4 regions of the Rhizobium sp. AN6A genome follow, and region 3 is predicted to be linked to each of the others. Evidence: riboswitches for the same ligand, from Rfam matches in the RefSeq annotation. Region 3 holds a riboswitch; each other region holds the start of a gene.

The links. Region 3 has a riboswitch for cobalamin ahead of CRO62_RS10290 (ABC transporter substrate-binding protein). Riboswitches for the same ligand answer to the same signal wherever they lie in the genome.
Positions count from the first base shown of each region.
Region 1: it holds a riboswitch for cobalamin, as region 3 does, so the genes downstream of both, CRO62_RS22015 (CbtB domain-containing protein) here and CRO62_RS10290 (ABC transporter substrate-binding protein) in region 3, are expected to answer to the same signal.
Region 2: it holds a riboswitch for cobalamin, as region 3 does, so the genes downstream of both, CRO62_RS03685 (DUF1852 domain-containing protein) here and CRO62_RS10290 (ABC transporter substrate-binding protein) in region 3, are expected to answer to the same signal.
Region 4: it holds a riboswitch for cobalamin, as region 3 does, so the genes downstream of both, nrdH (glutaredoxin-like protein NrdH) here and CRO62_RS10290 (ABC transporter substrate-binding protein) in region 3, are expected to answer to the same signal.

Region 1 covers NZ_OCNC01000004.1:1,928,536-1,936,093, reverse strand. Annotated here, with positions in the region: gene CRO62_RS22035 (GNAT family N-acetyltransferase) at 1-467, shown strand, start outside; gene CRO62_RS22030 (type 1 glutamine amidotransferase family protein) at 489-1,055, shown strand; gene CRO62_RS22025 (hypothetical protein) at 1,162-1,476, opposite strand; gene CRO62_RS22020 (CbtA family protein) at 1,481-2,197, opposite strand; gene CRO62_RS22015 (CbtB domain-containing protein) at 2,208-2,390, opposite strand; cobalamin riboswitch at 2,557-2,782, opposite strand; gene CRO62_RS22010 (c-type cytochrome) at 2,874-3,794, opposite strand; gene CRO62_RS22005 (c-type cytochrome) at 3,880-4,314, opposite strand; gene CRO62_RS22000 (LysE family translocator) at 4,430-5,059, opposite strand; gene CRO62_RS21995 (helix-turn-helix transcriptional regulator) at 5,193-5,918, shown strand; gene CRO62_RS21990 (metallophosphoesterase) at 6,030-6,899, opposite strand; gene CRO62_RS21985 (superoxide dismutase) at 7,032-7,558, opposite strand, start outside.
Region 2 covers NZ_OCNC01000002.1:501,937-509,494, forward strand. Annotated here, with positions in the region: gene CRO62_RS03680 (methionine synthase) at 1-638, opposite strand, end outside; gene CRO62_RS03685 (DUF1852 domain-containing protein) at 664-1,641, opposite strand; cobalamin riboswitch at 1,744-1,957, opposite strand; gene ggt (gamma-glutamyltransferase) at 2,665-4,422, shown strand; gene CRO62_RS03695 (BrnA antitoxin family protein) at 4,718-4,948, shown strand; gene CRO62_RS03700 (LysR family transcriptional regulator) at 5,026-5,952, opposite strand; gene CRO62_RS03705 (hypothetical protein) at 6,069-6,605, shown strand; gene CRO62_RS03710 (NAD(P)H-quinone oxidoreductase) at 6,617-7,558, shown strand, end outside.
Region 3 covers NZ_OCNC01000003.1:1,377,822-1,385,379, forward strand. Annotated here, with positions in the region: gene argE (acetylornithine deacetylase) at 1-665, opposite strand, end outside; gene CRO62_RS10285 (GNAT family N-acetyltransferase) at 877-1,755, shown strand; cobalamin riboswitch at 1,795-2,031, shown strand; gene CRO62_RS10290 (ABC transporter substrate-binding protein) at 2,196-3,227, shown strand; gene CRO62_RS10295 (FecCD family ABC transporter permease) at 3,224-4,252, shown strand; gene CRO62_RS10300 (ABC transporter ATP-binding protein) at 4,249-5,049, shown strand; gene CRO62_RS10305 (pseudoazurin) at 5,046-5,528, shown strand; gene CRO62_RS10310 (class I SAM-dependent methyltransferase) at 5,702-6,526, opposite strand; gene CRO62_RS10315 (ABC transporter substrate-binding protein) at 6,640-7,558, shown strand, end outside.
Region 4 covers NZ_OCNC01000004.1:1,125,202-1,132,759, reverse strand. Annotated here, with positions in the region: gene recF (DNA replication/repair protein RecF) at 1-4, opposite strand, end outside; gene CRO62_RS18005 (alpha/beta hydrolase) at 161-1,273, shown strand; gene nrdF (class 1b ribonucleoside-diphosphate reductase subunit beta) at 1,302-2,276, opposite strand; gene nrdE (class 1b ribonucleoside-diphosphate reductase subunit alpha) at 2,293-4,482, opposite strand; gene nrdI (class Ib ribonucleoside-diphosphate reductase assembly flavoprotein NrdI) at 4,470-4,868, opposite strand; gene nrdH (glutaredoxin-like protein NrdH) at 4,881-5,102, opposite strand; cobalamin riboswitch at 5,358-5,582, opposite strand; gene CRO62_RS17980 (nucleoside triphosphate hydrolase) at 5,715-6,344, opposite strand; gene CRO62_RS17975 (ATP-binding cassette domain-containing protein) at 6,341-7,123, opposite strand; gene CRO62_RS17970 (ABC transporter permease) at 7,123-7,558, opposite strand, start outside.

The DNA.
Region 1 (7,558 bases), on a different contig from region 3:
CATTGGAAAGACCGCCCGTCGTCATCATTCGTGGCGCACGCAAGACCGATTTGCCTGAGCTCAATGAGATGATCACCCTGCTTGCCACCTTTCATGGCGATGCGGCGGCGATTACGCCGGCGAAACTGGAACGCGACCTGTTCGGCCCGCTTCCCTGGGTGCATGGGCTGGTGGCGGAAGCCGACGGCGCATTGATCGGTTACGCCCTGATGCTGCCGCTCTACAAGGCGCAGGAAGGCCGCCGCGGGCTTGAGCTGCACCATCTTTTCGTGCGTGACGGTCACCGCGGCCATGGCACCGGCCAGCACCTGGTTTCCCGCGCCCGCGATATCGCCAAGCGCCTCGGTTGCGACTATCTTTCCGTCAGCGCCACGACCGGCAATGTCGCCGCGCATCGTTTCTACGAAAGCATGGATTTCGCGCCGCGCCCGGTCACCGGCATGCGCTACATGCAGTCTATCGCCTGATTGCAACCTTCGGAGACGGCCATGACACGGATTGCCATTGCGCTTGCGCAGGATTTTGCGGACTGGGAACCGGCGCTGCTTGCTGCCGCCGCGCGCGGCTATCTCGGCGTCGAGATCGTTTACGCAACCCCGGACGGCCAGCCCGTGGTTTCAATGGGCGGGCTCAGCGTTACGCCCGACACATCCTATGACGCGCTTGATCCTGCTAACATCGATGCGCTCGTCATTCCCGGCGGCCTCAGCTGGGAAAAGGGAACGGCTGCCGATCTTGGCGGGCTGGTACAGCGGTTTCGCGAGAAGGGCCGACTGGTTGCCGGCATCTGCGCGGCTGCCAGCGCGCTTGCAGGCACGGGCGCCCTTGATGACGTCGCCCATACCGGCAATTCGCTCGCCTCTCACAAGGCCTATCCGTCCTATCGCGGCGAAGCGCTCTATCGCGACCAGCCGAAGGCGGTCAGCGATGGCGGCATCGTAACCGCAGCCGGCAGTGCACCGGTCAGTTTCGCAGTGGAAATTCTGAAACACCTCGGCCTCTTTGGTCCGGAAGCCGAGGCGGAACTTCAGGTTTTTACGGCGGAACACCGGTGAAGCTCACCTTGGTGTCGAGAGTTTTGCAGATCCTCTCATCGTCATTCCTGTGCCTGTCACAGGAATGACGGCGCGCAAAGCATGAGCGTCCAGACAATATCGCGCATTACCCGCGATCAAGCACCCTGCACGCGCGGGGCGCAGGCTCCGCTCCCTCCCCCGCAATCGCACGGCGGATATCGCGGCTGTTGAGATGCAGACTGCGACCGGCCGGCAAAGCCGAGCGTTTTATCTTGGCAAGGGCTGCGGCCGTAAAGGCAGCCTCATTCTCATGAAAATAGGCGAGCGCCGCTTCCCGTTCCGGGCTGACGCCGAGGACTGCCTTGAAAGCAAGGCGATGCACGGCGCAGGAAGCGCCGTGACCGGGAACGGCAAAACGCAGCGCATCGAGTTCGTCACTCCATTCGGCTGCGTCCTGCATGGTTTCAAGCCGACTGGAAGCGTTTCAGGAAGAACGCGCTCAATGTTCCGAGCAGGGCCCAGAAGACAAAGCTGGTCACGGTGGCGGCAACGATGAACTGGCGTTCCAGCGGCAGCGGTGCCAGCGCATGTTCACCTTCCGGCGGCAGGGGCGCGCCCACCACATGGGGTGCAACGATCAACACCAGTGCGAGCACGATTGTCCAGGGTTCGCGCCGGAACGCGATCAGCGCAATGCCGCCTGCGGTTGCCGCAACCGTCGAAAGCCACCAGATCTGCCGCGCCTCAAGCGCGGCGGCCGGGCTGCCCGGCAGTTCCGGCGGCAGGCCGATCATCGGCGCAAGCATGACGGCGGCAAAACCGGCCACACCCCACAAAAGGCCTTCGCGCCAGCCGGCATTGGTGCCGCGCAGCGAGATGAGGCCGGTCAGCACCAGCGCATAACCGATGGCGGTCAGCACGTTGGCGGCGACCGTATAGGCGGTGCGCTCGAAGCCGTCGGCCGGAGACCAGGCTTCCTCATTATGTTCGTGCGCGGGAATGGCAGCGCCGGTCGTGGCCGGAGCATCATGGCTGTGGGGCGCTTCGCCACCGGCATTTTCATAGGTTTCCGCCTTCAGGATCAGCGGCGTGGTGCCGAAAGCCTGCATGGCCGAAACGGCGAAGCCGCCAACGATGCCGACGAGGACGGCGGTAAAAACGATATTGCGAAAGAACGACATGCTTTCCCCCTCAATGGCAAGGGAAAGCATTGGCATGACGTGTGTCATGCGCGGCGTTGTGAACGGCTTCCACATGCGAAAAGCCGACAAAACCGACGACGAACAGGCCAAGCACGATCGCCGTCAGCGATTGCGCGAAGCTGCCCGTTTTTGCTGAAACGGCGGCATTTGCCGTATTCTGGTTGATGGACATGGTGACCCCTCTTACGGCGCGACCCCGCGCCTTTAGACGCGGCGGAACGGCAAAACGCCGTGCAGCCGCATGCGATACACTTCACCACGGGGATACGAGACTGACACAGGGCGGCACGTTCAAGCGCCACCACCCTGAAATTCCGCTCTTCCGGACACCCCGCCGGCATGGACATTTCTGTGATGGCAGGTCTCCTGGCTTACGGGTCAAAACCTGAAACACCTTCCCGGCATTGCCCTCGCCCATATCCGGCGAGATGCTTACCAGTGGCATTTCGTTTCAGGCTCTCCGCTCACAGTTGCGGGGGCAGCCACGAATGAGGATGTCTCCCTATCGTGTTCCCTTTTCACCTTCCGGAACGCCCGGAAGGAACCATCACAGGATCGTTATCCGATGGGTGCGGGTGGGAGTCAATGGCAGGCCGGCGTGAGAATTGCGCACTGTTGCTGGATGCCGGATCAAGTCAGGCATGACGGCAAAGGGCTACCGCGCCGGGATGGCCTTCAGATAGGCGGCGATCGCATTGCGGTCATCGGCGGTCAGATGCGCCATATTCTGCTGGACCTTGACCATGGAGCCGCCGACGCTGTCGAATTCCGGGGTGAAGCCGGTTTCCAGATAGTTGGCAATATCGGCCGCCTCCCAGCTTCCTACGCTCTGCGAGCCGGGGGTGATATCGGGAATGCGGCCCTCGCCTTCGGGATTGGGACCACCGGCCAGCCATTTGCCATCCAGAAAACCGCCAAGCGCATTGCGCGGCGTGTGGCATTCGCCGCAATGGCCCGGGCCTTCCACCAGATATTGGCCGCGCAGCAATTCGGCATTGGCATCGGCAAGCTCGACGCGGGGTGGCGCGGATGTATCGAAATAGAGGAATTTCCAGCCGCCCAATGCCATGCGCATGTTGAGGGGGAACGGCAGTTCGTGATCCGGCGCATCATTCTGGCTGGCGGGCAGAACCCGCAAATAACCGAAGAGGTCGTTGATGTCCTTCTGCGTCATGCGGGCATAGGAGGCGTAAGGGAAGGACGGGTAGAGATGTTCGCCGTTCTTGCCGACGCCGCGCGTCATCGCATCGCCGAATTCCGAAAGCGTCCAGCCGCCAATGCCATGCTGAGGATCGGAGGAAATATTGGGCACATGAAAGGTACCGAAGGGGCTTTTCAGCGCCTGCCCGCCCGAGAGCGTCAAAAGCGCATCGCCCTTGGCATCTGGTGCCGCATGGCAACTTGCGCAGCCGCCCGCCCAGAACAGCGTTTCGCCATTGGCAAGGTCCGGCTCGCCAAGGCTCACCCAGTGGCTGGGTGCCTGACGCAAAGGCGCAGTGACCCAGGCGAAAATGCCGAAACCGGCAATGGCCGCCACCGCGATCCCGCCCGCGAGCTTCGTCCAAATGGAGGCCATGACCCCTCTCCCCATTATCACCTGATGAGATCAGGCGTCATTCCCGCTGAAAAAACGCCGCCGGGAAGCGGCGTTCTTAATAGGATTATTTCTTAAGACGGTAGGTCTGGTGGCAGGCACCACAATCGGCACCGAGGGTCTGCATGGCGGTGGTCACACCTGCCTGATCGGCCGGAAGGCTGGCAAGAACCTTGTCCGCATCGGCACCGAGCTTGGCGGCCTTGGACTTGAAGTCATCGAAATTTTCCCAGATCGCGGGTGCCGCAGCACTGCCGGTCTCGCTGCCTGGGGGAAACTGGTCGGGGAAAGCCTTGGCGTTGGTGCTGATGGTCGTCACGGCAGCCTTTACGACTTCGGCGTCATAAGGCTTCTGGCCCTTGGAGATGGCAGCAAGCGCACCCATGGAGCCGCCGATCTGCTTCATCATGCCTTCACGTTTTTCGACTTCGCCGGCAGCGTAGACCGCTCCGGCGCAAAGACAGCCGAAAAGCATGGCCGCCGCGATGGTTTTCAGTTTCATACACTCTCTCCTTGATTCCGGCAGATGCCGAACGCGCGATAACGGCGCGAGGATGCCCTTTCCGCATGGCGAAAAGAAGTCACATTGCAGTGAATTTCCCCAAGAAAACAGAAGTCTAGGAGAGTGCTTCCCAAAGCGTAACCAGGGCTGCGGCAATCAGCATGAAACCGGCGGCGCGGCCGATGAAAATCGTCGCGGCAGGCGAGGAAACGAGCCATGCCCGGCTTTTATCCGCCGTCAGCGCCAGAGCGCCATAGACCGTGAACTGCGTGATGGCCACCATCGCGCCCATTACCAGCCCCTGCATCCAGATTGGACCATAGTCCGGTTTGAGGAATTGCGGATAGATCGCCATCATGAAGAGATAGGCTTTCGGATTGGAAAGGCAGGTGAGCACGGCCCGCCAGAACGCCTTTCTGACAGAGGCGCTCGCCTGCGCCTCATCGCCATTGACGGTGATAGCGCTGCGCATCAGGCCGACGCCGATCCAGACCATGTAAGCGGCGCCGGCGACCAGCAGCGGCAGGAACAGCGACGGCATCCAGGCGGCAAGCATGCCGACGCCCAACGCACCGTAAAGCGAATGCACCATGCCGCCGGCGCTCATGCCGCTTGCGGCGGAAAGCCCGGTTCTTTTTCCACCCGTCAGCGCACTTGCCAGCACGAACAGCATATCCATGCCCGGCAGGATGATGATGCCGAACAGGACCAGAAAGAAAAGCCAGAGATTTTCGGCGTAACTCATGTCAGTATCTCCCAAGACAGTTTGCGACACATTCGGGAAAACTCATGTTTCTCAATGTGTTTTGCTGCTTATAGGAAAAGCCAACTGACAGCGTTGTGTCAGTTGCGTTGGGAAACCACCGGGAAAAACGGCAATGCGCAAGGCATCGAGACTGTTCGAGATCATCCAGATCCTGCGGGTGGCGCGCAGGCCGATCACCGCGCAGACCATTGCCGAGGCACTGGAGGTCACGGTGCGCTCGGTCTATCGCGATATTTCGGCCCTTCAGACCATGCGCGTGCCGATCGAAGGCGAACGCGGCGTCGGTTACATCCTGCGTCCCGGCTTCAACCTGCCGCCGCTGATGTTTTCCATCGAGGAGACGGAGGCGATCGTGCTTGCACTCGCCATGGTCGCGCGCACTGGCGATACCGAATTGCGGCAGGCGGCCAAAAAGGTCAGCGACAAGATTGCCGCATCCCTGCCCGAACCCCTGTCGAAAACCCTGTCGGCCAATGCCCTGCACGCCTGGGGCAGCATCGCGCCCTCACCCGCCGGCGTCGATCTTGCCATGGTCAGGCGGGCGGTGCGCGACGAGGAGCGGTTGGACATAACCTATGGCGATGAAACCGGCGCGGAGACCCGGCGACAGATCCGGCCCATCGCCATGATCTATTATTCGGAGACGACCAATATCGTCGCATGGTGCGAGCTCAGGCAAGCGATCCGCAATTTCCGCTCCGACCGCGTTCTGACCTGCAAGACAACCGGCAGCTTTTTCAAGATGGAAGGCGAAAGGTTGCGGCAATTGTGGATGAGCGGCTGGCAGAGCAATCAGCTGGGGACTTCGGAACGAACGACGAATCAAGCCGGCGCGTAAAAGCAACTGATTTAGCGCGTCTTTCAACCTTCGTTCTGTGTCGGCGACCCTCTTTCAACCGTCATTCCTGTGACAGAGACAGGAATGACGGTTGAGAGGGTTGTGCTCGCTTCAAAGCACGGCAGCGTTATGCCGCAAATGCTCCAGCACCCTATCGTCCTCGCGCCCGAAACCGCGGATGACGATTCGGTCGGCAAACACATCGGCAATGGCGAAGGTGTTCTGGTCGGGCGTATCCACCATGCCCTTGAAGTTTACGAAGTGAGTGTTGCCCTGCACCCCGTAATTGCCCTCATGATTATGGCCGCTGAACCATGCGACGACCGAAGGGTGTACATCCAGAAGATCAAGGATGCGGGGCGCATCCCACATATTATGGGCGTTGTCCGGATAGACCGGATAGTGGCAGAAAATGACCACTTTTTCACCCGCCGCATCCGCCTTTTGCAGAACGGTTCGCAGCCATTCGAATTGTTCGTCGCTGAGCGACGCATTCCAGTCCTGCGCATTGATCGCACCCACCTCTTGCAGGCGCTTCAGACGCTCTTGCGCCAGCGTGCGGCGCGGATCGCCGGGCGGCGGGGCAAACAGGCTGACCTCGTTGCCGTCAAGCACCACGAAACGTATCTCACCGATGGTGAAATCGTGCCAGGGCGACGCCATGCCGAGGCGGGCATGGATGGCGGACAGGTGTTCGGCGGCAACGGCGAAATCGTGATTTCCCGGCAGCATCACCGAAGGGTGGCGAAGCTGCTCGTAGACGCCAAGGATCGCATCGAAATTTTCAAAACCGCGATCGATGATATCGCCCAGCGTCACCACGAAGGCCAGTTCCTCGCGATTGAAGGCGTCGATCGCTTCGCCAAGCTTTTTCGGGCTTTCGGCATAATACCGGCCCATATCCGGGCGGGGCTCGGCATCGGCATATTGGGGATCGGCAACGATGCCGAATGAGAAGAGCGGTGTGGTTTTTTCAGTCATGATGCGCCGCGATAAACCGGGCGGATGACAGGCTTGTGACAAGTAGGAGCGACACGCTGGATTGTCGACCTCAAAAGCAGAACACCCGGCCTTTGGGGGGCCGGGTGCTCAGAAAATTACAATCCGCAAAACTTACTTGGAAGCGGCTTCGTAACGCTCCAGGACGTAGTCCCAGTTGATGAGGTTGTCGACGAAGGCTTCGAGGTACTTCGGACGCAGGTTGCGGTAGTCGATGTAGTAGGAGTGTTCCCATACGTCGACGCCGAGGATCGGTTCTGCGCCATGAACCAGCGGGTTTTCGCCGTTCGGGGTCTTGGAGATTTCGAGCTTGCCGTTCTTGACGGAAACCCATGCCCAGCCGGAGCCGAACTGCGTGGTGCCGGCAGCGATGAAATCAGCCTTGAACTTGTCGTAACCGCCGAGATCGGAGGCGAATGCCTGTTCCAGCTTGCCCGGCAGCTTGTTGCCGCCGCCGTCCTTCTTCAGCCACTTCCAGAAATGGACGTGGTTGTAATGCTGGGCAGCATTGTTGAAGAGACCAGCATTGGTGCCAAAGGACTTCTTCACGACTTCTTCAAGCGAAAGGTCGGAAAGACCGGCTTCCGCCGCCAGCTTGTTGCCGTTGTCGACATATGCCTTGTGGTGCTTGTCGTGATGGA
Region 2 (7,558 bases), on a different contig from region 3:
CAGATATGGACGGCGGTCTCGCACTTCAGCCCTTCAATTGCCCTGTCCAAAGTGGCGACACCCCAGTCATTCACATCGTCAAAGAAAACGTTGAAGGCAGGTTCGTCGAACTGGATAATATCGACGCCGGCAGCCTCCAATTCCTTTGCTTCCTCGTTAAGTATCCCGGCAAATTCCCAGGCAAGCTTTTCACGGCTCTTATAATGGCCGTCAAAGAGAGTATCGATCATCGTCATCGGACCCGGCAAAGCCCATTTGATGGGTTGTTTGGTCTGTTGACGCAAAAACTTGGCGTCTTCGACGAACACGGACTTCTGGCGAGACACGGCGCCGACGACTGTCGGGACACTCGCATCGTAGCGATCGCGAATTCTGACGGTTTCGCGTTTTGCAAAATCGACCCCGTCGAGGTGCTCGATGAAAGTCGTGACGAAATGTTGGCGTGTTTGCTCGCCATCACTGACGATGTCGATGCCGGCCTGTTGCTGATCGTCCAGTGAAAGGCGCAGGGCGTCTCTTTTACCTTCCAGCAATTCCTCGCCCTCCAGTTTCCAGGGCGACCACAGTTTTTCGGGCTGCGCAAGCCAGGAGGGTTTCGGCAGGCTGCCGGCGGTCGATGTGGGGAGAAGTTTCTTCACGATGGGGACCTCTTCTAAGTGATGATCAGGCGGGGCAGTGAGCAAACAATTGCTCAAGGACGGCGCGGTATGGGTTGATGAAGTGTTTTTCGGTGAACTTGCCCTGATCCACCGCCAAGCGATTTCGTTCGTCGCGGTCGTAGATGATCCGGGTCAGCGAATAGTCCTGGTGCTTTAGGTTGGGCTGGTAAAATGTCCCGGCTGCTGCGTTCGCATTGTAGATTTCGGGGCGATAAATTCTCTGAAACGTTTCCATCGTGCTGATGACGCCGATTAGCTCAATATTGGAGTAGTCGCCCAGCAAGTCCCCAACAAAATAGAACGCCAGCGGCGCAACGCTGCCCGCAGGCATAAAGTAGCGAACCTGCAATCCCATTTTCCCGAAATACTGGTCGGTGGACGAGAACCCATTCTGCCGGTATTCGACGCCCATCACGGGGTGATGATTTTCGGTCCGGTAATAGGTCTTGCTGGTCGAGGCGCTGATGCAAATGACCGGCGGCTTGCGAAAGTGCGAACGGTAGGCATCCGACCGCAGAAAAGACTTGAACAGGTTTCCATGCAGGTCGCCGAAGTCGGCCGGAATGCTGAAGGCAGGAACGCCCTTGTTATGCTCCGGCAGCACAATGCTGAAGTCGTAGTCCCGCACATAGGAGGAGAAGTTATTCCCCACAATGCCGTCGATACGTTCACTGGTTTTGTGATCGATGATCGTCGTCTTCAGTATCTCGATGAGGGGAAATTTTTCACCTGCAACATCGAAGCTCATGTCGACCGAAATGATCTCCAACGCTACCGAGTATCGGTCCGATTTGGGATTATCCCAGTGCGCGAGGGCGTTGAAGCGGCTATCGATCATGCGCAGGACATTGCGCAGGTTCTCCTGCCGCTTTTCGCCCCTGGCCAGATTGGCGAAATTGGTGGTGATGCGCGTATGTTCTGAAGGACGATAGTCCTCATCGAAGGGTACGCTCGTGATCGTAAAAATGCAGGTCTGAGACATGTTGTGCCCCTATAAAGTTGGGGGCATGGGTCTGCGGACGCATAGCAAGACAGGCCGCAACAATGCAGCCTTTGCTACGGCACACTGGGACACCCCGCCCGTGGACGTTATTTCACCAAAGGCAGGTCTCCTGGCTCACGGATCATCACTTCCGTCCGTCTTCCCGGGGTAAACCAGTGACATATTGGACTTCAGCTCGCCGCTTACAGTTGCGGGGGCAGCGTCGGCTTTTCCGCATAACACGGAGCACCGACTTCCCTCTTAGCCCCGGCACGTTGCGTGCAACGACTGGGGAACCTTAGGCGTGATGACCATATTGTAAGCCACGTCATCGGTCAACATCATATAACGATATCTTTATGTCCTTAAGTCTGCGCTGCATCGTAGGTTCTGACCGAATAGATTGCATTCGGCGGTATCAGACGATTCTCACATACGCGGACCTGGCCGTGGCAAACTAAAGATGAATCGTCGACTGTCGGTTCGATTCCGACAAGCGCAGGTAAGCGTGCGTGATGACAGCTTCCGGGCAATAGTAGACGTCTCACGCCACGCAGTTGAAAGGATCAGAACCGGCGACGCCGTTATTAAAGCAGATGCGTGGAGACAACAGCGCCTGCATTTATTGCCCTTTCGCTCCATTCGATGTCAGTAGGCTTTAGCTCCTTCCGGTTTCCTGAAGAAGGCAGAGAAGTCCGCCGCCATATACCAACTCGACAGGCTTGTCGGATGGGAATGAGCAGATTTCCGTTTTCCAACGATAGGTCGACCCTTCGACATGATGGACATGCGGCGAAACAGCCACCATAGTGCCGAAAAAGAGCGGCGCGCCAGACAGACGCTCAATAGCGGGGCGAGCCAACGGACGGGGCTGAAATACCGGTGAAGGCCGAAGCTTTGCAGCAGTGAAGGAAGAGTTCTAAAAGTGGCCGTGCCGTGGTCGATAAAGGTTCGGCCTACCTGCTGGCTCAGTTGAATGCCCTACTACATTAACGAGTTGTACGTCGCTGGAGGATTTGGCTGATGAAAATGAGATTTCTCAGTGAGGGATTTTTCGCCCTGATGCTTTCCACCGCGGTCGCCTCCGCGCAGCAGGCGTCCGACACGGTGGCGCCCGAAAAAGCGACCGATATTGCGACTGCCAAACGCATCGAGTCAAAGAGCTTCATGGTAGCGGCGGCCAATCCGCTGGCGACTGAGGCAGGGCGTGATGTGATCGCCAGGGGCGGCAACGCCATCGATGCAATGGTGGCGGTGCAGGCCATGCTCGGCCTCGTTGAACCGCAGAGTTCCGGACTCGGTGGGGGTGCCTTCCTGGTCTATTACGACGCAAAAAGCAGCAAGCTGACGACATTTGACGGCCGCGAGACCGCGCCGATGGAAGCCACGCCAAAGCTCTTCCTGGATGACAAAGGTCAACCGTTAAAATTCATGAACGCAGTGGTCGGCGGCCGCTCTGTTGGCACGCCGGGAACGGTGCGACTTCTGGAGGAAGCCCATAAACGCTATGGAAAGGCGGAATGGGCAAGCCTCCTGAAGCCGGCCGAAACGCTGGCTACCGAGGGCTTTAAGGTGTCGCCGCGTCTTGCCTCCCTGATCGCGTCCGAGGGGGACCGGTTGAAGAAATATACAGAACCCCGGTCCTATTTCTTTGACACCTCCGGGGCCGCCCTGCAGGCCGGTGCTCCTTTGAAGAACCCGGCCTATGCCGAGACGCTTGCGGCGCTCGCCAAAGGCGGCGCCGATGCCTTTTACAAGGGGCGAATTGCCGAGGCGATCGTCAAGACGGTGCGCGAGGCGGCCGACAATCCCGGCGTGCTGTCGCTGGCCGATCTTTCCAACTATCGGGTCGTCGAGCGCGAGCCGGTCTGCTTTGTCTATCGTGCTCTTGACGTTTGCGGCATGGGCCCGCCGTCGTCGGGCGGAATCGCGATCGGCCAGATGCTCGGCCTAGTGGAGAATTTTGATCTCAAGACGCTTGGGCCAAAAAATGTCGACAGTTGGCGCATTATCGGCGACGCCCAGCGTCTCGCCTTCGCCGACCGCGAGCGTTACGTCGCTGATACCGATTTCGTGCCGCTGCCGATCAAGGGCCTGTTGGACAAGACCTATTTGGGCGAGAGGGCAAAGCTGCTCGACGGCGATAAGGCGTTGACCAACGATGCCGTCAAGGCCGGCGAGCCGGAATGGAACCACGCGCTGCTTTTCGGCCGGGATGCGGCGATCGAGTTGCCCTCCACAAGCCATTTTGTCATCGTCGACAAGGACGGAAACGTGGTCTCGATGACGACAACGATCGAAAGCGGCTTCGGCTCGCGTCTGATGACGAACGGCTTCCTGCTCAATAATGAGTTGACGGACTTTTCCTTCAAGACCCATGAAGGCGGTCTGCCGATCGCCAACCGCGTTGAGCCAGGCAAACGACCGCGCTCCTCCATGGCCCCGACGATCGTGATGAAGGATGGCAAGCCGCTGCTCGCCATCGGTTCGCCGGGCGGCAGCCAGATCATCGGCTATGTAGCGCAGGCGCTGATCGCCTATATCGACTGGGGCATGCCTGTAGAGGCGATCGTCTCCCAGCCGCATCTCATCAACCGCTTCGGCACCTACGACATCGAGGCCGGTACAAGCGCGGAAGGTCTGGCAAGGCCACTGAAGGCGCTGGGTTACGAGGTGAAACCGGGCGAGATGAATTCCGGTTTGCATGCCATCGAGATAACCGCCGAAGGTTTGATCGGCAGCGCGGATCCACGACGCGAGGGAGTGGCGGCAGGGGAATGAAACGCCCCGCCTGCGGAAAGGGCATGAGAGTAGGTCAACACAAAGGGTGTGTGTTTCGCCAAGGGGCGCCAACACCTTGACAAGAACCTGCGGCCTCCTGACGCAATTGTGGATGAGGGTGCACGATCTCTTCCAGATTGCGCGGGGAGGCTGACCGGTTTATCGGCAGCAATTACGTTCTTCCGGCTAACCACTACACGTGGGTTGCGACCACCGCTGTGTTTGACATACAGCCTGCAAACAGAAACTGACAGGCTGCGCTGTTCGAGCGCACGACACAAGAGGATACAACACCATGGCAACATCCCGACGACCGTCCAATCCCAAAGACGCAGCCGAGGCGCTATTCAAAGCGGCAAAGAAGGTCGCAGCGCCGGCCGTTGAACGGCCTGCAATTCCCAACACCAAGGAGCTTGTATCATTGAAGATCGACAGCGATGTGCTCGCACATTTTCAGGCCGACGGTCCGGGCTGGCAAGAGCGCATCAACGATACCTTGCGAGCCGCAATCAATGCGTCCAATTAACCTCTTGAAAGATCCCGAACCCGTGCCCCGCCAATAGCCGCCGCTGCGTTTAGCCTGTTGCTGTGATGAGTTTTCGGTCAACAGGGATTGCAGCTCCACCGCGGCGGCGTCCCGATGTGGTCGTTGAGCGCCTCCGTAAACGCCCTGACTTTTGCAGACGGCACCTGCAGCGAACGGAGGAGGTAGATACCGGAAGGCCTTTCATTCCACCTTTCCCCCGCCAGCGAAAGGCGGACAAGATCACCGGCTTTTACGGAAGGACCAGAGACCCAGCTTGGTAGGAGCGCCACACCCATCCCTGCGATCGCAGCGCTGTTCAACGCTTCAAAATCATCGGAGCGGAAAGAGACCTGGCTGCATGCCTCACCGGCCGGGCATCCGAGAATGTCGAACCAGCCGAGTAGATCATTGCCATGAAGCTTGTCGAGGAGACGACAATGACGGAGAGCCCCTTCGTCTTTCGGCTCTCCGCACTGCTCTACATATTTACGGCTCGCCACAAGAATACGGTCAAGCGGGGCGAGCTTCGTGGCGATCAAGGAGCTGTCCGCCAGATCCCCCATCCTGACCACCAAGTCGAGCCGTTCGGCGACGGGGTCGGCCAGTCGTTCGGTGAGATCTAAGTCGACATGCAAACTCGGGTGCTGCTGCGCAAGAGATGCAAGAACAGGGATGACGTAGCGTTTTCCGAAGGTCGGGAAGCAAGCGATGCGAAGGGTGCCGCTGACCGCATTGTCGAAGGCTGCGACTTCCGCATGGGTGTCGGCCAGGTCATCCAGCAGGCGCTGAGCCCTATCGAAGAGATGGCGACCCGCGTCCGTCAACGACAAGGCACGTGTCGAGCGGACCAAAAGTGGAACGCCAAGGTCCTGCTCGAGCGCATCGATCTGCCGGACGACGGCGGAGGGGGTTACGGCACGACGCCGTGACGCTGCGGAAAAGCTTCCCGCGCGGACGACATCGACGTAGACGGCGAGATGTTCGGCGAACCTTGGGTCCTTCATCTTTGCCTACGACGCAAAACCGTTTCGACAAATCAGTTCGTTATCATCAGCATGCATCCGGCGCACATTCCTTCTCGTCAACGGGCGGTCGCCCAACAAACAGAAGGAATACTATGATGGTTAAGGTCCTCGATACAATTCTCTCGCAGTCCGCCTATTCCGCAGAGATCGACGTCCCGTTCGAAAAAATCGATATCGCCGACTGGCTCTTCAACCTGGCGGAAGCCGAATACCTGCGCTGCTGCCCACCGGATCATATCGCTGCCGGCGTGACATGGACCGATGATGGTCGTCGGATGTCAATCAATGTCGAGCAAATCGGTTCTGGCCTCGTCGTGCAGCACTATGTGGCCGAAGTTGACGAGGCTGCCTATTGCCGCATGAACTCGATCTCCGACGTATTCACGGCCAGCGGCCACACCAAGGTCAACGTCGTCTGGGAGTTGATCGCCGAAAAGATCGATGAAAACAGGACCCGTTACACGAACCGGGTTACTGCGCATCCGACGGATGTCTTCATGGCATTTCTCGAAGAGCATGGCATCAGGTTCGAGGATGCCGCCGCTGCCCGGCAGGCCGCAGGTGGCGATCACAACAGCCGCGAGACACCGCTCTTTGCGGCAAGCATCGCTCGCCGGGCCCTCTCCAAGTAAGGGTAGCTCCGATGAAAGCAATCACATTCGCCAATTTCGGCAGCCCAGACGTGCTACACCTCGCAGAATATCCACTTCCCGAGATCCGGCCAGACGATATTCTCGTCAAGGTCATGGCGGCAGGCGTCAATCGCGCTGATCTTCTTCAGCGTGAGGGCGTCTATGGTTCGCAAGCTTATGGGGACAGCCCGATCCTTGGCCTCGAAATCGCCGGTGAAGTCGTGGCATCTGGATCTGAGGTTGTTGATTTTGCGGTTGGGGACCGTGTCATGGGCATCGTTGGCGGCGGTGCCTATGCCGAGTACGCACGCCTAGACAGCGGAATGGCAGCGATCATTCCGGACGGCATGTCTTTCATCGAGGCGGCGGCGGTCATGGAAAGTTTTGTCACCGGATGGGAGGCGCTCGCCAACCTCGGAAAAATTGCCAAAGGAGAAACCGTTCTTGTCCATGCTGCCGCCGGTGGCATTGGATCTGCTGCCGTTCAACTCGCAAAGGCGGTCGGAGCACAGGTGCTGGCAACCGCTTCGGCAGGTAACATTGAGAATGTGCTTTCGCTGGGCGCTGAGGCCGTTTTCGATTATCGACGTTCGGACTTTGAGGCGGAGGTCATCGATGCGACAGCCTCACGGGGTGTCGAGCTGATCATCGACTTCGTCGGCGGATCCTACCTTTCCCGCAACATTCGCAGTCTTGCGCCCGGCGGGCGGCTTGTCCAGGTCGGTCTCCTGGGACGCGACGACAACGCCATCATCCCGCTCGATCTCGTTCTTCACAACCATCTGCGGCTGATAGGGACTGTCATGAAGTCACGGTCGAGATTGGAAAAGAGAGCGATGGTTCGCCGATTTGCCGAGCAGCTTCTGCCGATGATGGGAGGAGAACTTCGACCGATTATTGGCGCCGTATACCCGCTCAAGGAAGCAGCGGAAGCCCATCGCCGAATGGAAGCC
Region 3 (7,558 bases):
GCTTCAAAGGGGCCTTTCGTCAGCTCATGTGTCGTCTCCACGGCCTTTGCCATGATGCCGGTCATCAGGTGAATGGCATTCACCCCCTGATCAGGGCGTGACGAATGGCCGGAACGGCCACGGATGGTAATGCGAGCTGCTGCTTTACCCTTGTGTGCACGAACCGCCCGCATATTGCTGGGCTCGCCGATGATTGCGCCCGCCGGCTGGGCGCACAGTTCAGGCAATCTGGCGAGAAGATGCGGAACGCCACGGCAACCCGCCTCCTCGTCATAGGAAAAGGCGATATGCACGGGACGTTTCAGCGCCATGCGCGCAAATGCAGGTGCCGCGGCGAGAACCGTGGCCAGAAAACCCTTCATGTCGGTGGTTCCGCGCCCGTAGAGACGATCATTTTCCGCCCGCAGCGTAAAGGGATCGGAAGACCATTCCGGCTCGCTGGCGGGCACGACATCCATATGGCCGGACAAAACATATCCGGCGCGATCGGCCGGGCCGAAGGTGGCGAAGAGATTGGCGCGGTCGCCCTCCGGTCCCGCAAGCAGCGATACTTTGGCGCCGTGGCTTTCAAGATAATCGGCGATCCAGCCGGCAATATCGCCATTGGCGGTTCCAACGACCGACGGGAAACCGACGAGACGCTCAAGGATTTCGATTGCGTTCAATGGTCGTCTCCGCTGACCGGATTGTCATCCCGAAAGCTTAGAATGGACTGCGACGTTTATCTGCTGAAATGCGGATGATTTCGGTAGATTGTTGTGACCTTCCAGTGCTTTCAGAAAATTCGTGCTGGCGTAACCGGCTACCGTCGGATGTCGTGGGCTAGGCCGGAACCGGATGAAGGTTGTGAGCCGTAGGGGATGAGGGCCGTTGGTTATGGACCTGCTCAAAGTCGATAGTTTCGAGCTGCGGACCGTGGATATCGCGGACGTGGATGCCGACCATCTGCATGCACTCTCCATGGCCGTCGGATGGCGATATCACGCGAATGAATGGTGTTTTCTGCGGCAATGCGGCGTGGGTCTCGCTGCGCTCGATGAGATCGACCGTGTTGTCGCAACCGCGATGCTCTTTCCCTATGATCAGGGGTTTGCAACGCTTGGCATGGTCATTGTTTCCCCCCGTTTGCAGGGGCAGGGCGTAGCACCATGGCTGGTGCAGAAACTTGTCGCGAAATTCCCCCCTGTCTCCCTGCGGTTGAACGCGACGGGAGCGTCGCGGCGGCTGTTTTCAAGGTTGGGCTTTGCCGGCGATGCGGAAAAAGTATATCTCTTCCGGGGAAGGGCGAATTGCCTTTTCGAGATACCGCCGCCCGGCAGAAAACAACGAATAGAGCCGTTATCCGCAGGTCATCTGACTGATGTGGTGGAACTAGACCGGGCGGCTTTTGGCGTTTCGCGCCGGAACGTTTTGCAGCGACTTTTGACGCAGAATACGGGTTACGGTGTGTTTGAGGCGGACCGTCTTATCGCTTTTGCGCTGCGCCGTGCGGCGGGGCGGGGCCACATTATCGGTCCGGTCGTTGCGGGTGCGGACATGGATGCGATTGCGCTTGTGAGGCGGCATTTTACCGATCTGGACGATGAGCTGGTGCGCCTCGACACCATCAGCGACAACAGTCTCTTTATTGATTTTATTGCGCAATCCGGGCTGGTGGTGATTGAAACCCTTACCACCATGTCCAAAGACGCGCCGCAACCAGCGCCTTCCGGCGCTACAAAAATTTTCGCTCTGGCAGGCCCGTCTTTGTGCTGAACTTCAGCACTATCGCAATTGACGCCCCGTCGCTTGCCCCTTATGTCAGAAAGCGACGGTTCCTGAAGCCGAAGGGCAAAGGGATTAATAGGGAACATGGTGCGGGTGATTTCTATCGCCCAATGCCGTGGCTGCCCCCGCAACTGTAAGCGGATTGCCGTTCATCCTCGTGACGCCTGAAAAGCGTCATGCCACTGCACCGTTCAAGGTGCGGGAAGGCAGATGAACGGCGTATATTCGTGAGCCAGGAGACCTGCCGTCATAATATTGACCATCGTTACGGGCGGGGATGCCCGGAAGAGGAGCTGATTATGACCTTTCCGTCCTCGGAAACGTATTTAGAGTCCCGTTCTCCATCTCCACACTTGTTGTCGCTCTGTCACTACGCGTTTTGACGCGCGGCCTGCGGATCACGCCACTTTATTTAGACTGGAGAACATATGTTTCATTTCAAACGCCTGCCGGTTTCCGCCGGTCTTCTGGCTGTCGCATTAGCGACCTTACCCCCCGGTGCCGCTCAGGCTGCCGAAACCACCTATCCGCTGACGATCAATAGCTGCGGTCACGAAATCACCTTCAAGCAGGCGCCCGCCCGCACAGTATCGGTCGGCCAGAGCACGACCGAGGTTCTCTATCTGCTCGGCGTGGCCGACAAGGTGGTGGGCACGGCGCTGTGGATCGGCCCGGTTCTGAAGGGTTACGAAGACGCCAATGCCAAGGTGGAGCGGCTTGCCGACAATGATCCGAGCTTCGAGGCGGTGGTTGGCAAGAGGCCGGACCTCGTGACGACGCAGTTCCAGTGGCAGATCGGTCCCGAAGGCGTTGTCGGAACACCGGAGCAATTCGCCGAACTCGGTATTCCCGTTTATACCTCGCCTGCCGATTGCATGGGCAAGGACAATTCCGGCGGCGGCGACGGCGTGCGCAAGTCCGTTTTCACCATGGACCTGATTTACCAGGAGGTCCGCGACCTTGCGAAAATTTTCAACGTGCAGGATCGCGGCGAGGAAGTCGTTGCCGACCTGAAAAAGCGTGAGGAAGCCGCCCGCGCCAAGATCGCTTCGGCGAATGGCAAGATTTCAGCAGTCTTCTGGTTCTCCAGCGCCGAGCTGGATATCGATCCTTACGTGGCGGGCCGCAATGGTGCGCCGGGTTACATCATGTCCGCGCTCGGGCTGAAGAACGTTATCGAAAGCGATGAGGAATGGCCGACTGTTGGCTGGGAAACCATCGCCAAGGCCAATCCGTCCGTGATCGTTGCCGGCAAGATGGACCGCCGGCGTTTCCCCGCCGATGACGTCGCCGTCAAGCTCAAGTTCCTCGCTACCGATCCGGTTGCCAGCATCATGCCCGCCGTCAAGGCGGCCCATGTCTTCGAAATGGACGCGCAGGCGATGAACCCGACTATCCGCACGATCGAAGGCATTGAAACGCTGGCTGAGGCGATTTCCACAGCCGGTCTCGCCAAGTGAACGGTTTTTCCGTCAATCTTGGCAGGGCGGGTCTGGCATTTGCCGCACTCGCCCTGCTGCTCGTCGCGCTGATTGGCGGTGCGGCCATCGGCGAGACTGCCATTCCGTTCGACGTGGTGGCAAAGACCATTGCCAATCGTGTTTTTCATGCGGGTTATCCGCTGGAGCCGCTGGATGAGGGCATCGTCTGGAGTTACCGTCTCAGCCGCGCCGTTGTTGCCGCGTGCTGTGGCGCCTCGCTGGCGCTGGCCGGTGCGGTGCTTCAATCACTCCTGCGCAACCCGCTCGCCGATCCCTATATCCTCGGTATTTCAGCAGGCGCCTCAACCGGGGCAGTGGCCGTGGCGCTTCTGGGCTTCGGGGCGGGGTTTCTGACGATGCCGGCGGGCGCCCTGATCGGGGCTTTTGTGGCTTTTTCGCTGGTCAGCCTTCTGGCGGTGCGGGCAGGGCACGGCAACAGCGCCATCATTCTGGCGGGGGTCGCCGGTTCGCAACTGTTCAACGCCATGACGTCGTTCATCGTCACCAAATCCGCGAATGCCGAACAGGCGCGCGGCATCATGTTCTGGCTGCTGGGCAATCTTTCGGGCGTGCGCTGGCCGGATGTCTGGCTGGCTTTGCCGGTCAGTATTGCGGGTCTTGGGGTGTGCCTCTGGTACGCACGCGCGCTTGATGCTTTCGCTTTCGGCGGTCATGCAGCAGCTTCGCTCGGTATTCCGGTGCGCCGGGTCTATGCGGTGCTGATCTCGGTTTCGGCGGTCATGACGGCAGTCATGGTGTCGCTGGTCGGTTCTATCGGTTTCGTCGGTCTCGTCATCCCGCATGCGGCGCGCATCTTCGTTGGCGTTCGCCACGGCATGTTGCTGCCGGTGACGGCGCTGACCGGTGCAATTTTCATGATCATCGCAGATATTCTTTCGCGCACCGTCATTCCGGGGCAGGTGCTGCCGATCGGCGTGATCACTGCGCTGGTCGGCGCGCCTGCCTTCGCCTTCATTCTCGGGCAGAAGCGAGGCCGGTCATGAAATTATCCGCCCACGATCTGCATTTCCATGCCGGCAATCTCGACATCGTGCGCGGTGTTTCGCTGGAGGTCGCCCCGGGCGAGTTTCTGGGTATCATCGGGCCGAACGGTTCGGGTAAAAGCACGCTGCTTTCCATGCTGGCCGGCATTCGCATGCCGCGTCGGGGTCATGTTATGCTTGGTGAGGAACGGCTTGCCACATTCGGGCGGCGCGAACTTGCCCGCAGGCTGGCCTTTGTGGAGCAGCAGGCCGAAACCACCGAGCGCATCAGCGCGCGACAGGCCGTGGAACTGGGGCGCACGCCCTATCTCGGCCCGCTTTCCGCATGGTCGCCAAAGGACGATGCCATCGTTGATGCAGCGCTCGGAAATGTCGATATGGCGGACAAGGCCGAGCGAAACTGGCATCACCTTTCCGGCGGCGAACGCCAGCGCCTGCACATTGCCCGCGCATTGGCGCAGGAACCGCATATTCTGCTGCTGGACGAGCCGACCAACCATCTCGATATCGGCCACCAGATCGGCCTGCTCGATCTGGTGCGCAGGCAGGGACTGACGGTTGTGGCGGCGCTGCACGATCTCAATCACGCCGCGATGTTCTGCGACCGCGTCGCCATCATGCATCGGGGTGAAATGATCGCTGTCGGCCCACCGCGCGAGGTCCTCACATCTTCGACCATCGCCGATGTGTTCGGGGTGCAATCCGTCGTCACCACGGATGAAAGCGGATTTTCACATATTCGTTTTCTGCCGGCCCACGGGGCGGCCGATCACGCAAGGAAAGCAACGGCACGATGATGAAATTGAAAAGACTTGCAAATCTCCGCTTTTGCGCGCGAAAGCTTTGCGTTTCCGCGGGACTTGCCATGGTTGTGGCCACAGGGTTTTCCATTCAAGCCGGAGCCGAGACCTTCGAGGTGAAGATGCTGAACCGGGGCGAAAAGGGCTCCATGGTGTTCGAGCCCGATTTTCTGGAGATCGCTCCCGGCGACCGTGTGCGCTTCGTGCCGACCCACAAGAGCCATAATGCCGCGACGATCGATGGTATGGTTCCCGAAGGGATTGAAGGTTTCAAAAGCCGGATCAACGACGAATTCGAGACCGGTTTCGAAAAGCCAGGCTTTTACGGCATCAAATGCTCGCCGCATTACGGCATGGGCATGGTCATGCTGATCAAGGTGGGGGACGCGGTTTTGCCGCAGAGCTACAGGACGGTAGAGGTCCCAGGCCGGGCGAAGCCGCGCTTTGAGGAGCTATTCGAGCGGGCGGAAAAATGAGGTCCCTGCGTCGCGTTTTCATGCGTCATGCCGGACTAGATCCCGCATCCAGCCAAGGCGCGTCTGCGCCGTGAGAAACTATTATTACGCGATCAAGGACTTGGTCGCACTGGACCCCGGATCACATCCGGGGTGACGGACAGCTGAGCGGCAGCTTGGGGGCTTTGGTCGCCCTATCCCTTGCCGGACGTGTGCGGCTTCACGGCGCATACTGCATAACGGTGCTGCAATCCCCGCAAAATGCCTTTCAGCATACTGAAATTTTTCGCCTGGGCACGATGAATGGCCTGAAGTTCCTGATCAATGGCAACGGGTTCGAAGCCGGTCTCACGCAACAGCGCCGCTACATCACCAGCTCTTGCACCCTGTGAAAAATAGACCCGCGAGAGAATGCTGTTGAAGGTGTTTTCCGGATCCGCCGGCTTGTGCGGCTGGTCCGGCTTCACAAGGCCGATGCTTTCCAGACCCGCCGCCAGCTTCTTGACCAGTCTTTCGCGCCAGCCGGTGTTGACGAAATCGCCATCGACAATGAGCAGGCGTCCACCGGGTTTCAAGACACGGAACCATTCGGCAAAGCTCGCCTTCGGGTCCACCAGCGTCCAGACCAGATGGCGGGTGATGATGACGTCGGCGCTTTCGTCCGGTTCCATCGTGTTCTCGGCGTCGCCAACAAAAAAGCGGATATTGCGCCCACGGGTTTTCGCCTTCGCCCTTGCAAGCTCCAGCATGGTTTCCGACCAATCCATGCCGGTGACCTGAAAACCGAGATCGTCCATCAGGTGCGAGATAACGCCGGTGCCGCTAGCCAGATCCAGCGCCTTGCGGCCTTCTCCCTGGCCCAGATGCTTCAAAACCAGCGCGTGCCAGGCCTTGCGCTCTTCTTCGGAGAAAATCTCATGTCCGGGAGAAAGGTCGAACGTCGCGGCGCGGCCGGACCAATAGGTTTTGATTTCGTCTCTCAGGCTGTCGTTTTTGCCATAGTGGATAGTGTCGATCATCGGTCTTCAGCTCACATACCGGTCAGTTAAGAATGGCTCTAAAACATAAAACTTGACTAGTATAGTCAGAAAATAATACAGCCGCGCCAGTCAACACTGGAGAGCAATATCCGATGCGCATCTCAGCCAAATTCGCGGCACTTGCCCTTGGCCTTCTCGTATCCGCAGCGTGGCCTGCATTGGCCGAAAAGGTCACTGTCAAGGATGTGACCGGCCGCGACGTGGAAGTCAATGTGCCCGTTTCGCACGTGATCCTCGGCGAAGGCCGTCAGATCTATTTCCTGGCGGCGCTCGACAAGGAAAACCCTTTCCAGCACGTTGTCGGCTGGCGCGACGACCTGGCGAAAGCCGACCCGGAAACCTATGCGGCCTATCTCGCCAAGTACCCTGATATTGCCAAGCTGCCGACCTTTGGCGGCATGAAGGATGGCACTTTCGACATCGAGCAGGCCATTTCGCTGAAGCCAGACGTGATCCTGATGAACATCGATGCGAAGACCGCCACGCAGGAAGCCGGTTACATCGAGAAGCTCGAAAAGGTCGGCATCCCGCTCGTTTACGTCGACTTCCGCGAAAAGCCGATGGAAAACACCGAGCCGAGCATGCGTCTGATGGGCCAGCTGACCGGCAAGGAAAAGATCGCCGAAGACTTCATCAAGTTCCGCGCCGACTCCATCGCCAAGGTCACCGATACGCTTGAAAAGGCCAATCCGAAGAAGCCCGTCGTGTTCGTCGAACGCGCCGGCGGTTATTCCGACGATTGCTGCATGTCCTTCGGCAACGAGAATTTCGGCAAGATGGTCGAACTCGCCGGCGGCATCAACATGGCCAAGGACATCATTCCCGGCACGTTCGGCAACGTCAATCCGGAACAGATCATCGCCTCCAATCCGGAGCAGATCATCATCACGGGTGGCAACTGGAACGGTTATGTTCCCGGCGGCAACTGGGTCGGTGTCGGTTATGGCGCGGATATGAAGGAAGCCCACCGCAAGCTTGAAAACCTGACCAAGCGCCCGGCTTTCACCGGGG
Region 4 (7,558 bases), on a different contig from region 3:
TCATCTGTACGGCCTAAAACGAACATAGCTGGATAGCAAGGTGGGGAATGCGTCGTTCGCATTGAACACAATGCCACCACACCGCAATCCAGTCTCCAGTAGCAACTTTTTGAGCGGCCGGTTATTTATGCGTGGTCCCTCATTATCGGTAACCCCATCCATGCGCCTGATTTTTTCGCTCCTCCTCGCTTTCAGCCTTCTTTCATCCTGCGCGGGCAGACCGGGGGCGGATGTGTTGCAGGCCATAAACACCAAGACCACCGATACGAAAATCGTGACAGCCTATGTGGCGAGCACGCGGGAGAAAAACAACGAGGCCAAAAAGGGCTTTGGCGCTGGGCGGGCGGCTGAGCTGAATTATGCGCGCTTCGACATTTCCATTCCTCCCAGCCATAAAAGCGGAAATATCGAATGGTCCAAAGGTAAGCCGAACCCGAGCAAGGATCTTGTCGTCACCAAAGCCGATATGCTGACGAAAACGCGTTTCAATTCCGATCTTGGCGACGTCACCCGCTCCGGCAAGCAGATCGCCCTTTTTGTGCATGGCTATAATTACAGCTATCAGGAAGCCTTGTTCCGTGCGGCGCAAATGGCAGCCGATGCCAATATGGATGGTGTGCCGCTGGTCTTTTCCTGGCCGTCTCAGGCGAGCGTCACCGGTTACGTGGCCGACAAGGAATCAGCGACCTATTCGCGAGACGCGCTGGCCATGGTGCTGACCGACCTTACCAGGCAGACACCGAAAAAAAGCATTGTCGTGTTCGGTCACAGCATGGGCGGCTGGCTGGTCATGGAAGCGCTGCGACAATTGCGCTTCGAAGGCAGGAACGATGTGCTCTCCAAACTACAGGTGGTGCTGGCCGCGCCGGATATCGACGCCGATGTTTTCCGCAAGCAGATCGAGGTGGTGGGAAGGCTCAATCCGCCGCTTACTGTTCTCGTCTCCAAGGACGACCGCGCCCTGAAGGCTTCCTCCATCCTGGGAGCCGACGTAACCCGCATCGGCGCGCTGGATGTGACCGATCCTCAAGTGCAGGAAGCCGCCCTGAAAGAGGGCGTTCAGTTCGTTGACATCTCCAACCTCAAGGCGTCGGATCCGCTCAACCACGACCGCTATGCGGCACTCGCGTCGCTGGTGCCGCAACTGGAGGCGAGCCGGAACGGCAACGGCGAAAATGGCATAGGCCGCGCGGGTGCCTTTGTGTTCGATGCTATCGGAGCAACAGTATCCAGCCCCTTCCGGCTTGCGAGCCAGGTCGTGAACCCGCAATAACTTTTGCGGGTTTTTGGCGACAACCGGTTCAGAAATCCCAGTCTTCGTCTTCGGTGGCGACCGCCTTGCCGATGACATAGGAAGAGCCCGAGCCGGAGAAGAAGTCGTGGTTCTCGTCGGCATTGGGAGACAGCGCCGATAGGATCGCCGGATTGACCCGGCAGGCCTCGGGCGGAAACAGCGCCTCGTAACCCAGATTCATCAAGGCCTTGTTGGCGTTGTAATGCAGGAACTGCTTGACGTCCTCCGTCAGGCCAACGCCGTCATAGAGGTCTTGGGTATATTTCGTCTCGTTGTCGTAAAGCTCGAGCAAAAGATCAAAGGCGAAATCCTTGATCTCCTGTTTTTCCGCTTCGCCCAGACGTTCGAGCGCGCGCTGGAACTTGTAGCCGATGTAATAGCCATGCACGGCCTCATCGCGAATGATGAGACGGATCAAATCGGCCGTGTTGGTAAGCTTGGCGCGGCTTGACCAGAACATCGGCAGGTAGAAGCCGGAATAGAACAGGAAGCTCTCCAGAAACACGCTGGCGATCTTCATTTTCAACGGATTTCCGCTATCATATTCGCGCATGATGAGCGCGGATTTGCGTTGCAGGAATTCGTTCTCCTCCGACCAGCGATAGGCGTCATCGACGTCAGGCGTGGAGCAGAGCGTCGAGAAGATCGAGGAATAGGAGCGGGCGTGGACCGCTTCCATGAAGGAGATGTTGGAAAGCACCGCCTCCTCATGCGGCGTCGCCGAATCCGCCATCAGGCGCACGGCGCCGACGCCATTCTGGATCGTGTCCAGCAATGTCAGCCCTGTGAAGACGCGGATCGTCAGGGTCTGCTCTTCCGGCTTCAGCGTTCCCCAGGACGGGATATCGTTGGAGAGCGGCACCTTTTCCGGTAGCCAGAAATTCGATGTCAGGCGATTCCAGACTTCGAGATCCTTGTCATCCTCGATGCGGTTCCAGTTGACCGCGCGAATACGGGACGCGGGTTTTACGGCAATGTTCATTGTCTTGTCCCTCAAGTCAGAGCGTGCAGGATACGCAGCCCTGAACCTGCGTGCCTTCCAGCGCCATCTGGCGCAAACGGATGTAATAGATGGTCTTGATGCCTTTTTTCCAGGCGTAGATCTGCGCCCGGTTGATATCGCGCGTCGTCGCCGTATCGCGGAAGAACAGCGTCAGCGACAGGCCCTGATCGACGTGCTGGGTGGCCGCCGCATAGGTGTCGATGATCTTTTCCGGACCGATTTCGTAGGCATCCTGATAATATTCGAGATTATCGTTCGAAAGATAAGAAGCCGGGTAATAAACGCGGCCGATCTTGCCTTCCTTGCGAATTTCAATCTTCGAGACGATGGGATGGATCGAGGACGTCGAATGGTTGATGTAGGAGATCGAGCCAGTGGGCGGCACGGCCTGAAGGTTCTGGTTATAGAGGCCGGTCTCCATGACGGCCTGCTTCAACGCTTTCCAGTCCTCCTGTGTCGGAATGGAAATGCCGGCTTTCTCAAAGAGATCGCGGACCTTTTCCGTCGCAGGCAGCCATTCCCGGTCGGTATATTTATCGAAGTAATCGCCCGAGGCATATTTGGAGTTTTCAAAGCCCTTGAAACTCTGGCCCCTTTCCGCGGCGAGGCGATTGCTGGCGCGGATGGCGTGATAGGTCACCGTGTAGAAATAGATATTGGTGAAATCGATGCCTTCTTCCGAGCCGTAGAAGATGCGCTCGCGCGCCAGATAGCCATGCAGGTTCATCTGACCAAGCCCGATGGCGTGGCTCGCATCATTGCCCTTTTCCACGGAAGGGACAGACGAGATGTGGCTCATGTCAGAAACAGCCGTCAGCGCCCGGATGGAGGTTTCGATCGTCTTGCCGAAATCGGCCGAATCCATTGCTGAAGCAATGTTGAGCGAGCCGAGATTGCAGGAAATATCCTTGCCCATATGGCTGTAAGAGAGATCGTCGTTGAACTCGCTCGCCTCGCTGACCTGCAGGATTTCCGAGCAGAGATTGCTCATGCTGATGCGGCCGGCGATCGGATTGGCGCGGTTAACCGTATCCTCGAACATGATGTAGGGGTAACCGCTTTCGAACTGGATTTCTGCGATGACCTGGAAGAACTCGCGTGCCTTGATCTTCTTCTTACGGATGCGGCTGTCTGCGACCATTTCCTGATATTTTTCGCTGACGGAAATCTCGGTAAACGGCACGCCATAGACCCGCTCAACATCATAGGGCGAGAACAGGTACATATCCTCGTTGTTTCTCGCGAGTTCGAAGGTGATATCAGGGATCACCACGCCGAGCGAAAGGGTCTTGATGCGGATTTTTTCGTCGGCGTTTTCACGTTTCGTATCGAGGAAACGCATGATGTCCGGGTGGTGGGCATGCAGATAGACCGCGCCAGCGCCCTGGCGCGCGCCAAGCTGATTGGCGTAGGAGAACGAATCTTCCAGCAGTTTCATGACAGGAATGACGCCGGAGGACTGGTTTTCGATCTGTTTGATCGGCGCGCCGGCTTCGCGAATATTGGTCAAGGACAGTGCTACGCCACCGCCACGCTTGGAAAGCTGCAATGCTGAATTGATGGACCGGCCGATGCTTTCCATATTGTCTTCCACACGCAGCAGAAAACACGAAACCAGTTCACCACGGCTTTTCTTGCCGGCGTTGAGAAAGGTCGGGGTTGCTGGCTGGAAGCGGCCGGAAATGATTTCATCCATCAGATCGCGGGCAAGCTGCTCGTCGCCACGCGCCAGAGCCAGCGCCACCATGCAGACGCGGTCCTCATAACGCTCCAGGTAACGCTTTCCGTCGAATGTCTTCAGCGTATAGGACGTATAATATTTGAAGGCGCCGAGGAATGTCGGAAAACGGAACTTTCTGGCATAGGCCTCGTCGTAGAGGTCACGGACGAAATTGAAGGAATACTGGTCCAGCACCTCCTGTTCGTAATATCCCTCGGTCACGAGATAATCGAGCTTTTCCCTGAGATTATGGAAAAACACCGTGTTCTGGTTGACGTGCTGGAGGAAATATTGCCGTGCCGCAAGGCGGTCCTTGTCGAGCTGGATCTTCCCGTTTTCATCGTAAAGGTTCAGCATCGCGTTCAGCGCGTGATAGTCCAGTCCCGCGTCCAGGTGTTTCTGCGCGGCGGTTACTTGTTGTTTGGCATCCGTGTTGCGCACCGCGCTCGAGGTCAGCGTGTCCAAAATCGTTCCAATCCATGATTGACGTTGGCGACATCTTCCTCCGTGCCGAGAAGCTCGAAGCGGTAGAGAAACGGCACCGCGCATTTACGCGACACGATATCTCCGGCGGATGCGAAAGCTGCGCCAAAATTCGTATTTCCCGCCGCGATGACGCCGCGAATGAGATTTCGGTTTGAGGGCTCGTTCAAAAACCGGATAACCGGTTTCGGTACCGCTCCTTTCATGCCGCCGCCCCCATAGGTGGGGGTGACGAGAACATAGGGCTCCGACACGTGAGGAACGTCTTCCTCGGCGCCGAGCGGCAGGCGAAGCAATCGTCGCCCCAGTTTCTGAAGGAAGCGATGAGTGTTCTCAGACCGGCTGGAATAATAGACGATCAGCCCCATCGCACCGCCTCCTCAGCTGATCGAGCCAATCATGTCCGGACGGAAACCCGCCCAATGGCGTTCGCCGGCAACGACCACGGGAACCTGCATGTAACCAAGGCCGCGAACGCGATCGAGGGCATCCGCATCTTCGGAGATATCGACGATCTCATAGCTGACGCCGATGCGGTCAAGCGCACGATAGGTGGCAGTGCACTGGACGCAGGCGGGTTTGCTGTAAACGGTGACGGTCATTGTTTCCTCTTTCGAAGCCGCCTTTACGCACGGCTCAACATTGCCCGCCTGCAATCGCAAGCGGGTGGCGACGGTTCTCTCATTCTGGCGAGGCGCGCGGCTTAGGCCGCGTAAGATCGCTGTCTACGCCGACGAGCGTAGAAACTCATAAAAATGCACTGGCATGACTTCACCCCGAAGCTTGTTCTGGAGGGGGCAGAAAAGGGCGCACGCAATTCATTTGCGTCATACACCTTCCTTCCGGACACCCCGCCCGTGGACGTTTTCGCTCAAGGCAGGTCTCCTGACTTGCGGGTCAAAACATCCATTCCCACCTTCCCGGAGCTTTTAGCTCCAGTGGCTCAAATCGGAACGATGCTCACCGCTTACAGTTGCGGGGGCAGTTTCGGCATTGCTTCACCATAATGGTGTTGCGCACCGAATTCCCGTCTTAGCTCCCGACGCTTGCGAATCGAAAGAACCTTGAACACCACATATAGTATATGAGGAATTTTTTTCGTCAATAATTAGACATGCCAAAGCCCCACCCTGTGGATCAAAAAGATTCAACACATGGTCAACAAAGGCTTAACGGGAAATGCTCGATGCCGCCTACGGACGGAAGCGGCGGGTTTATTCCCAGATATCGATGCGAATATCGGCGGGGCGGGAGTTCTCGATCACCCGCTTTCCGTTGGGAAGATCGTTTTCGAAAAGTTTGGCGTGAATCTCGGTCGCATCGAGACCATAGCCCTGCCATCTATCCCTCAGGCGTTCCTCGAGCACCGCAACGGATGGGCCTACGAAGACGGTAAGATCGAAGCTGCCGGAAAGCTTCGTCCACGGCGCCTCGTTCAACAGCAGATAGTTGCCTTCGGCAAGGATGAAGCGTGTCTCGGGCGCGATGGCGCGAGCGGAGGCAATGGCTATTTCGCGGGAGCGGTCAAAAACCGGGACAAGAACTTCCTGCCCGCCCTGACGAACTGCGGAGACGATATCAAGAAAGCCGCGCACGTCGAAGGTTTCCGGTGCGCCTTTTCGCGGCAAGAGCCCCCGTTCTTCGAGAATACCGTTATCCATATGGAAGCCGTCCATGGGCAGGACAGCCGCAGCCTCGCCGCCCGCCACGAGGGCACCGCACAGGGCATCCGCCAGCGTAGATTTGCCGGCCCCAGGGGGACCGGCAATGGCAATGATAAAACGAGATTTATCCTCTGCCCGCCGAAGAACGTCTTCGACGATCGTTTCAAGCTTCAGCGTCATGCGGCCAGCGTTTCCTTTGGCGCTTCCTTGGCGCCCGTCATGAAGGCGACAGCGTCGGACATGGTATAGTCCTTCGGATTGATGACGCACAAACGCTTGCCCAGCCGATGAATATGAATCCGGTCAGCAACCTCGAAAACATGCGGCATGTTGTGCGAGATGAGAACGATCGGTAGCCCTCGCGAGCGCACATCCAGAATGAGCTCGAGAACGCGGCGGCTTTCCTTGACGCCGAGCGCCGCCGTCGGTTCGTCAAGGATGACAACCTTGGAGCCGAAGGCGGCTGCACGCGCCACCGCAACACCCTGGCGCTGGCCACCGGAGAGGGTTTCCACCGCCTGATTGATGTTCTGGATCGTCATCAGGCCGAGTTCAGAGAGTTTCTCACGGGCAAACTTTTCCATCGCCGGACGGTCCAGTGCCCTGAACAGGCTTCCCTGAATGCCGGGTTTGCGGATTTCACGGCCGAGAAACATATTGTCGGCTATGGACAATGCGGGAGACAGCGCAAGGTTCTGATAAACGGTTTCGATACCAGCCTTGCGCGCCTCGATCGGCGAGCGGAACTGTACCGGCTTGCCTTCCAGCCTGATCTCCCCTTCGTCGGGTGTTACCGCACCGGAAATCGCCTTGATGAGAGAGGATTTTCCAGCGCCGTTATCACCGATGACGGCGAGGATTTCGCCCGGATAAAGGTCAAAATCGGCATTGTCGAGCGCAGTCACACGACCGTAGCGTTTAACGAGATTGCGTGCTGTGAGGATAGGTTCTTTTGCCATCAGCCTGCTACCTTTCTGATCCACTGGTCGATTGCGACAGCCAAGATGATAAGGACGCCAATCAACAGATAGGTCCATTGTGGGTCTGTTCCGATAAGTCGCAAGCCGAGAGAGAAGACACCGACGATCAGCGCGCCGAAGATCATGCCCATGATCGAGCCGCGTCCGCCAAACAGCGATATGCCGCCGATGACCACTGCGGTGATGGATTCGATGTTGGCGAACTGACCAGCGGTCGGCGATACCGAGCCGATGCGGCCGATGAGAGCCCAGCCCGCGAAGGCGCAGATAAGCCCGGAAAGTGTGTAGACGGTCGTCAGCATGCGCTTGACGTTAACGCCGGCAAGTTCGGCTGCGTCAGGATCATCACCAACTGCATAGAGATGTCGACCCCAGGCGGTGCGATTCAGCACATACCAGAGCAGGGCAACGAGC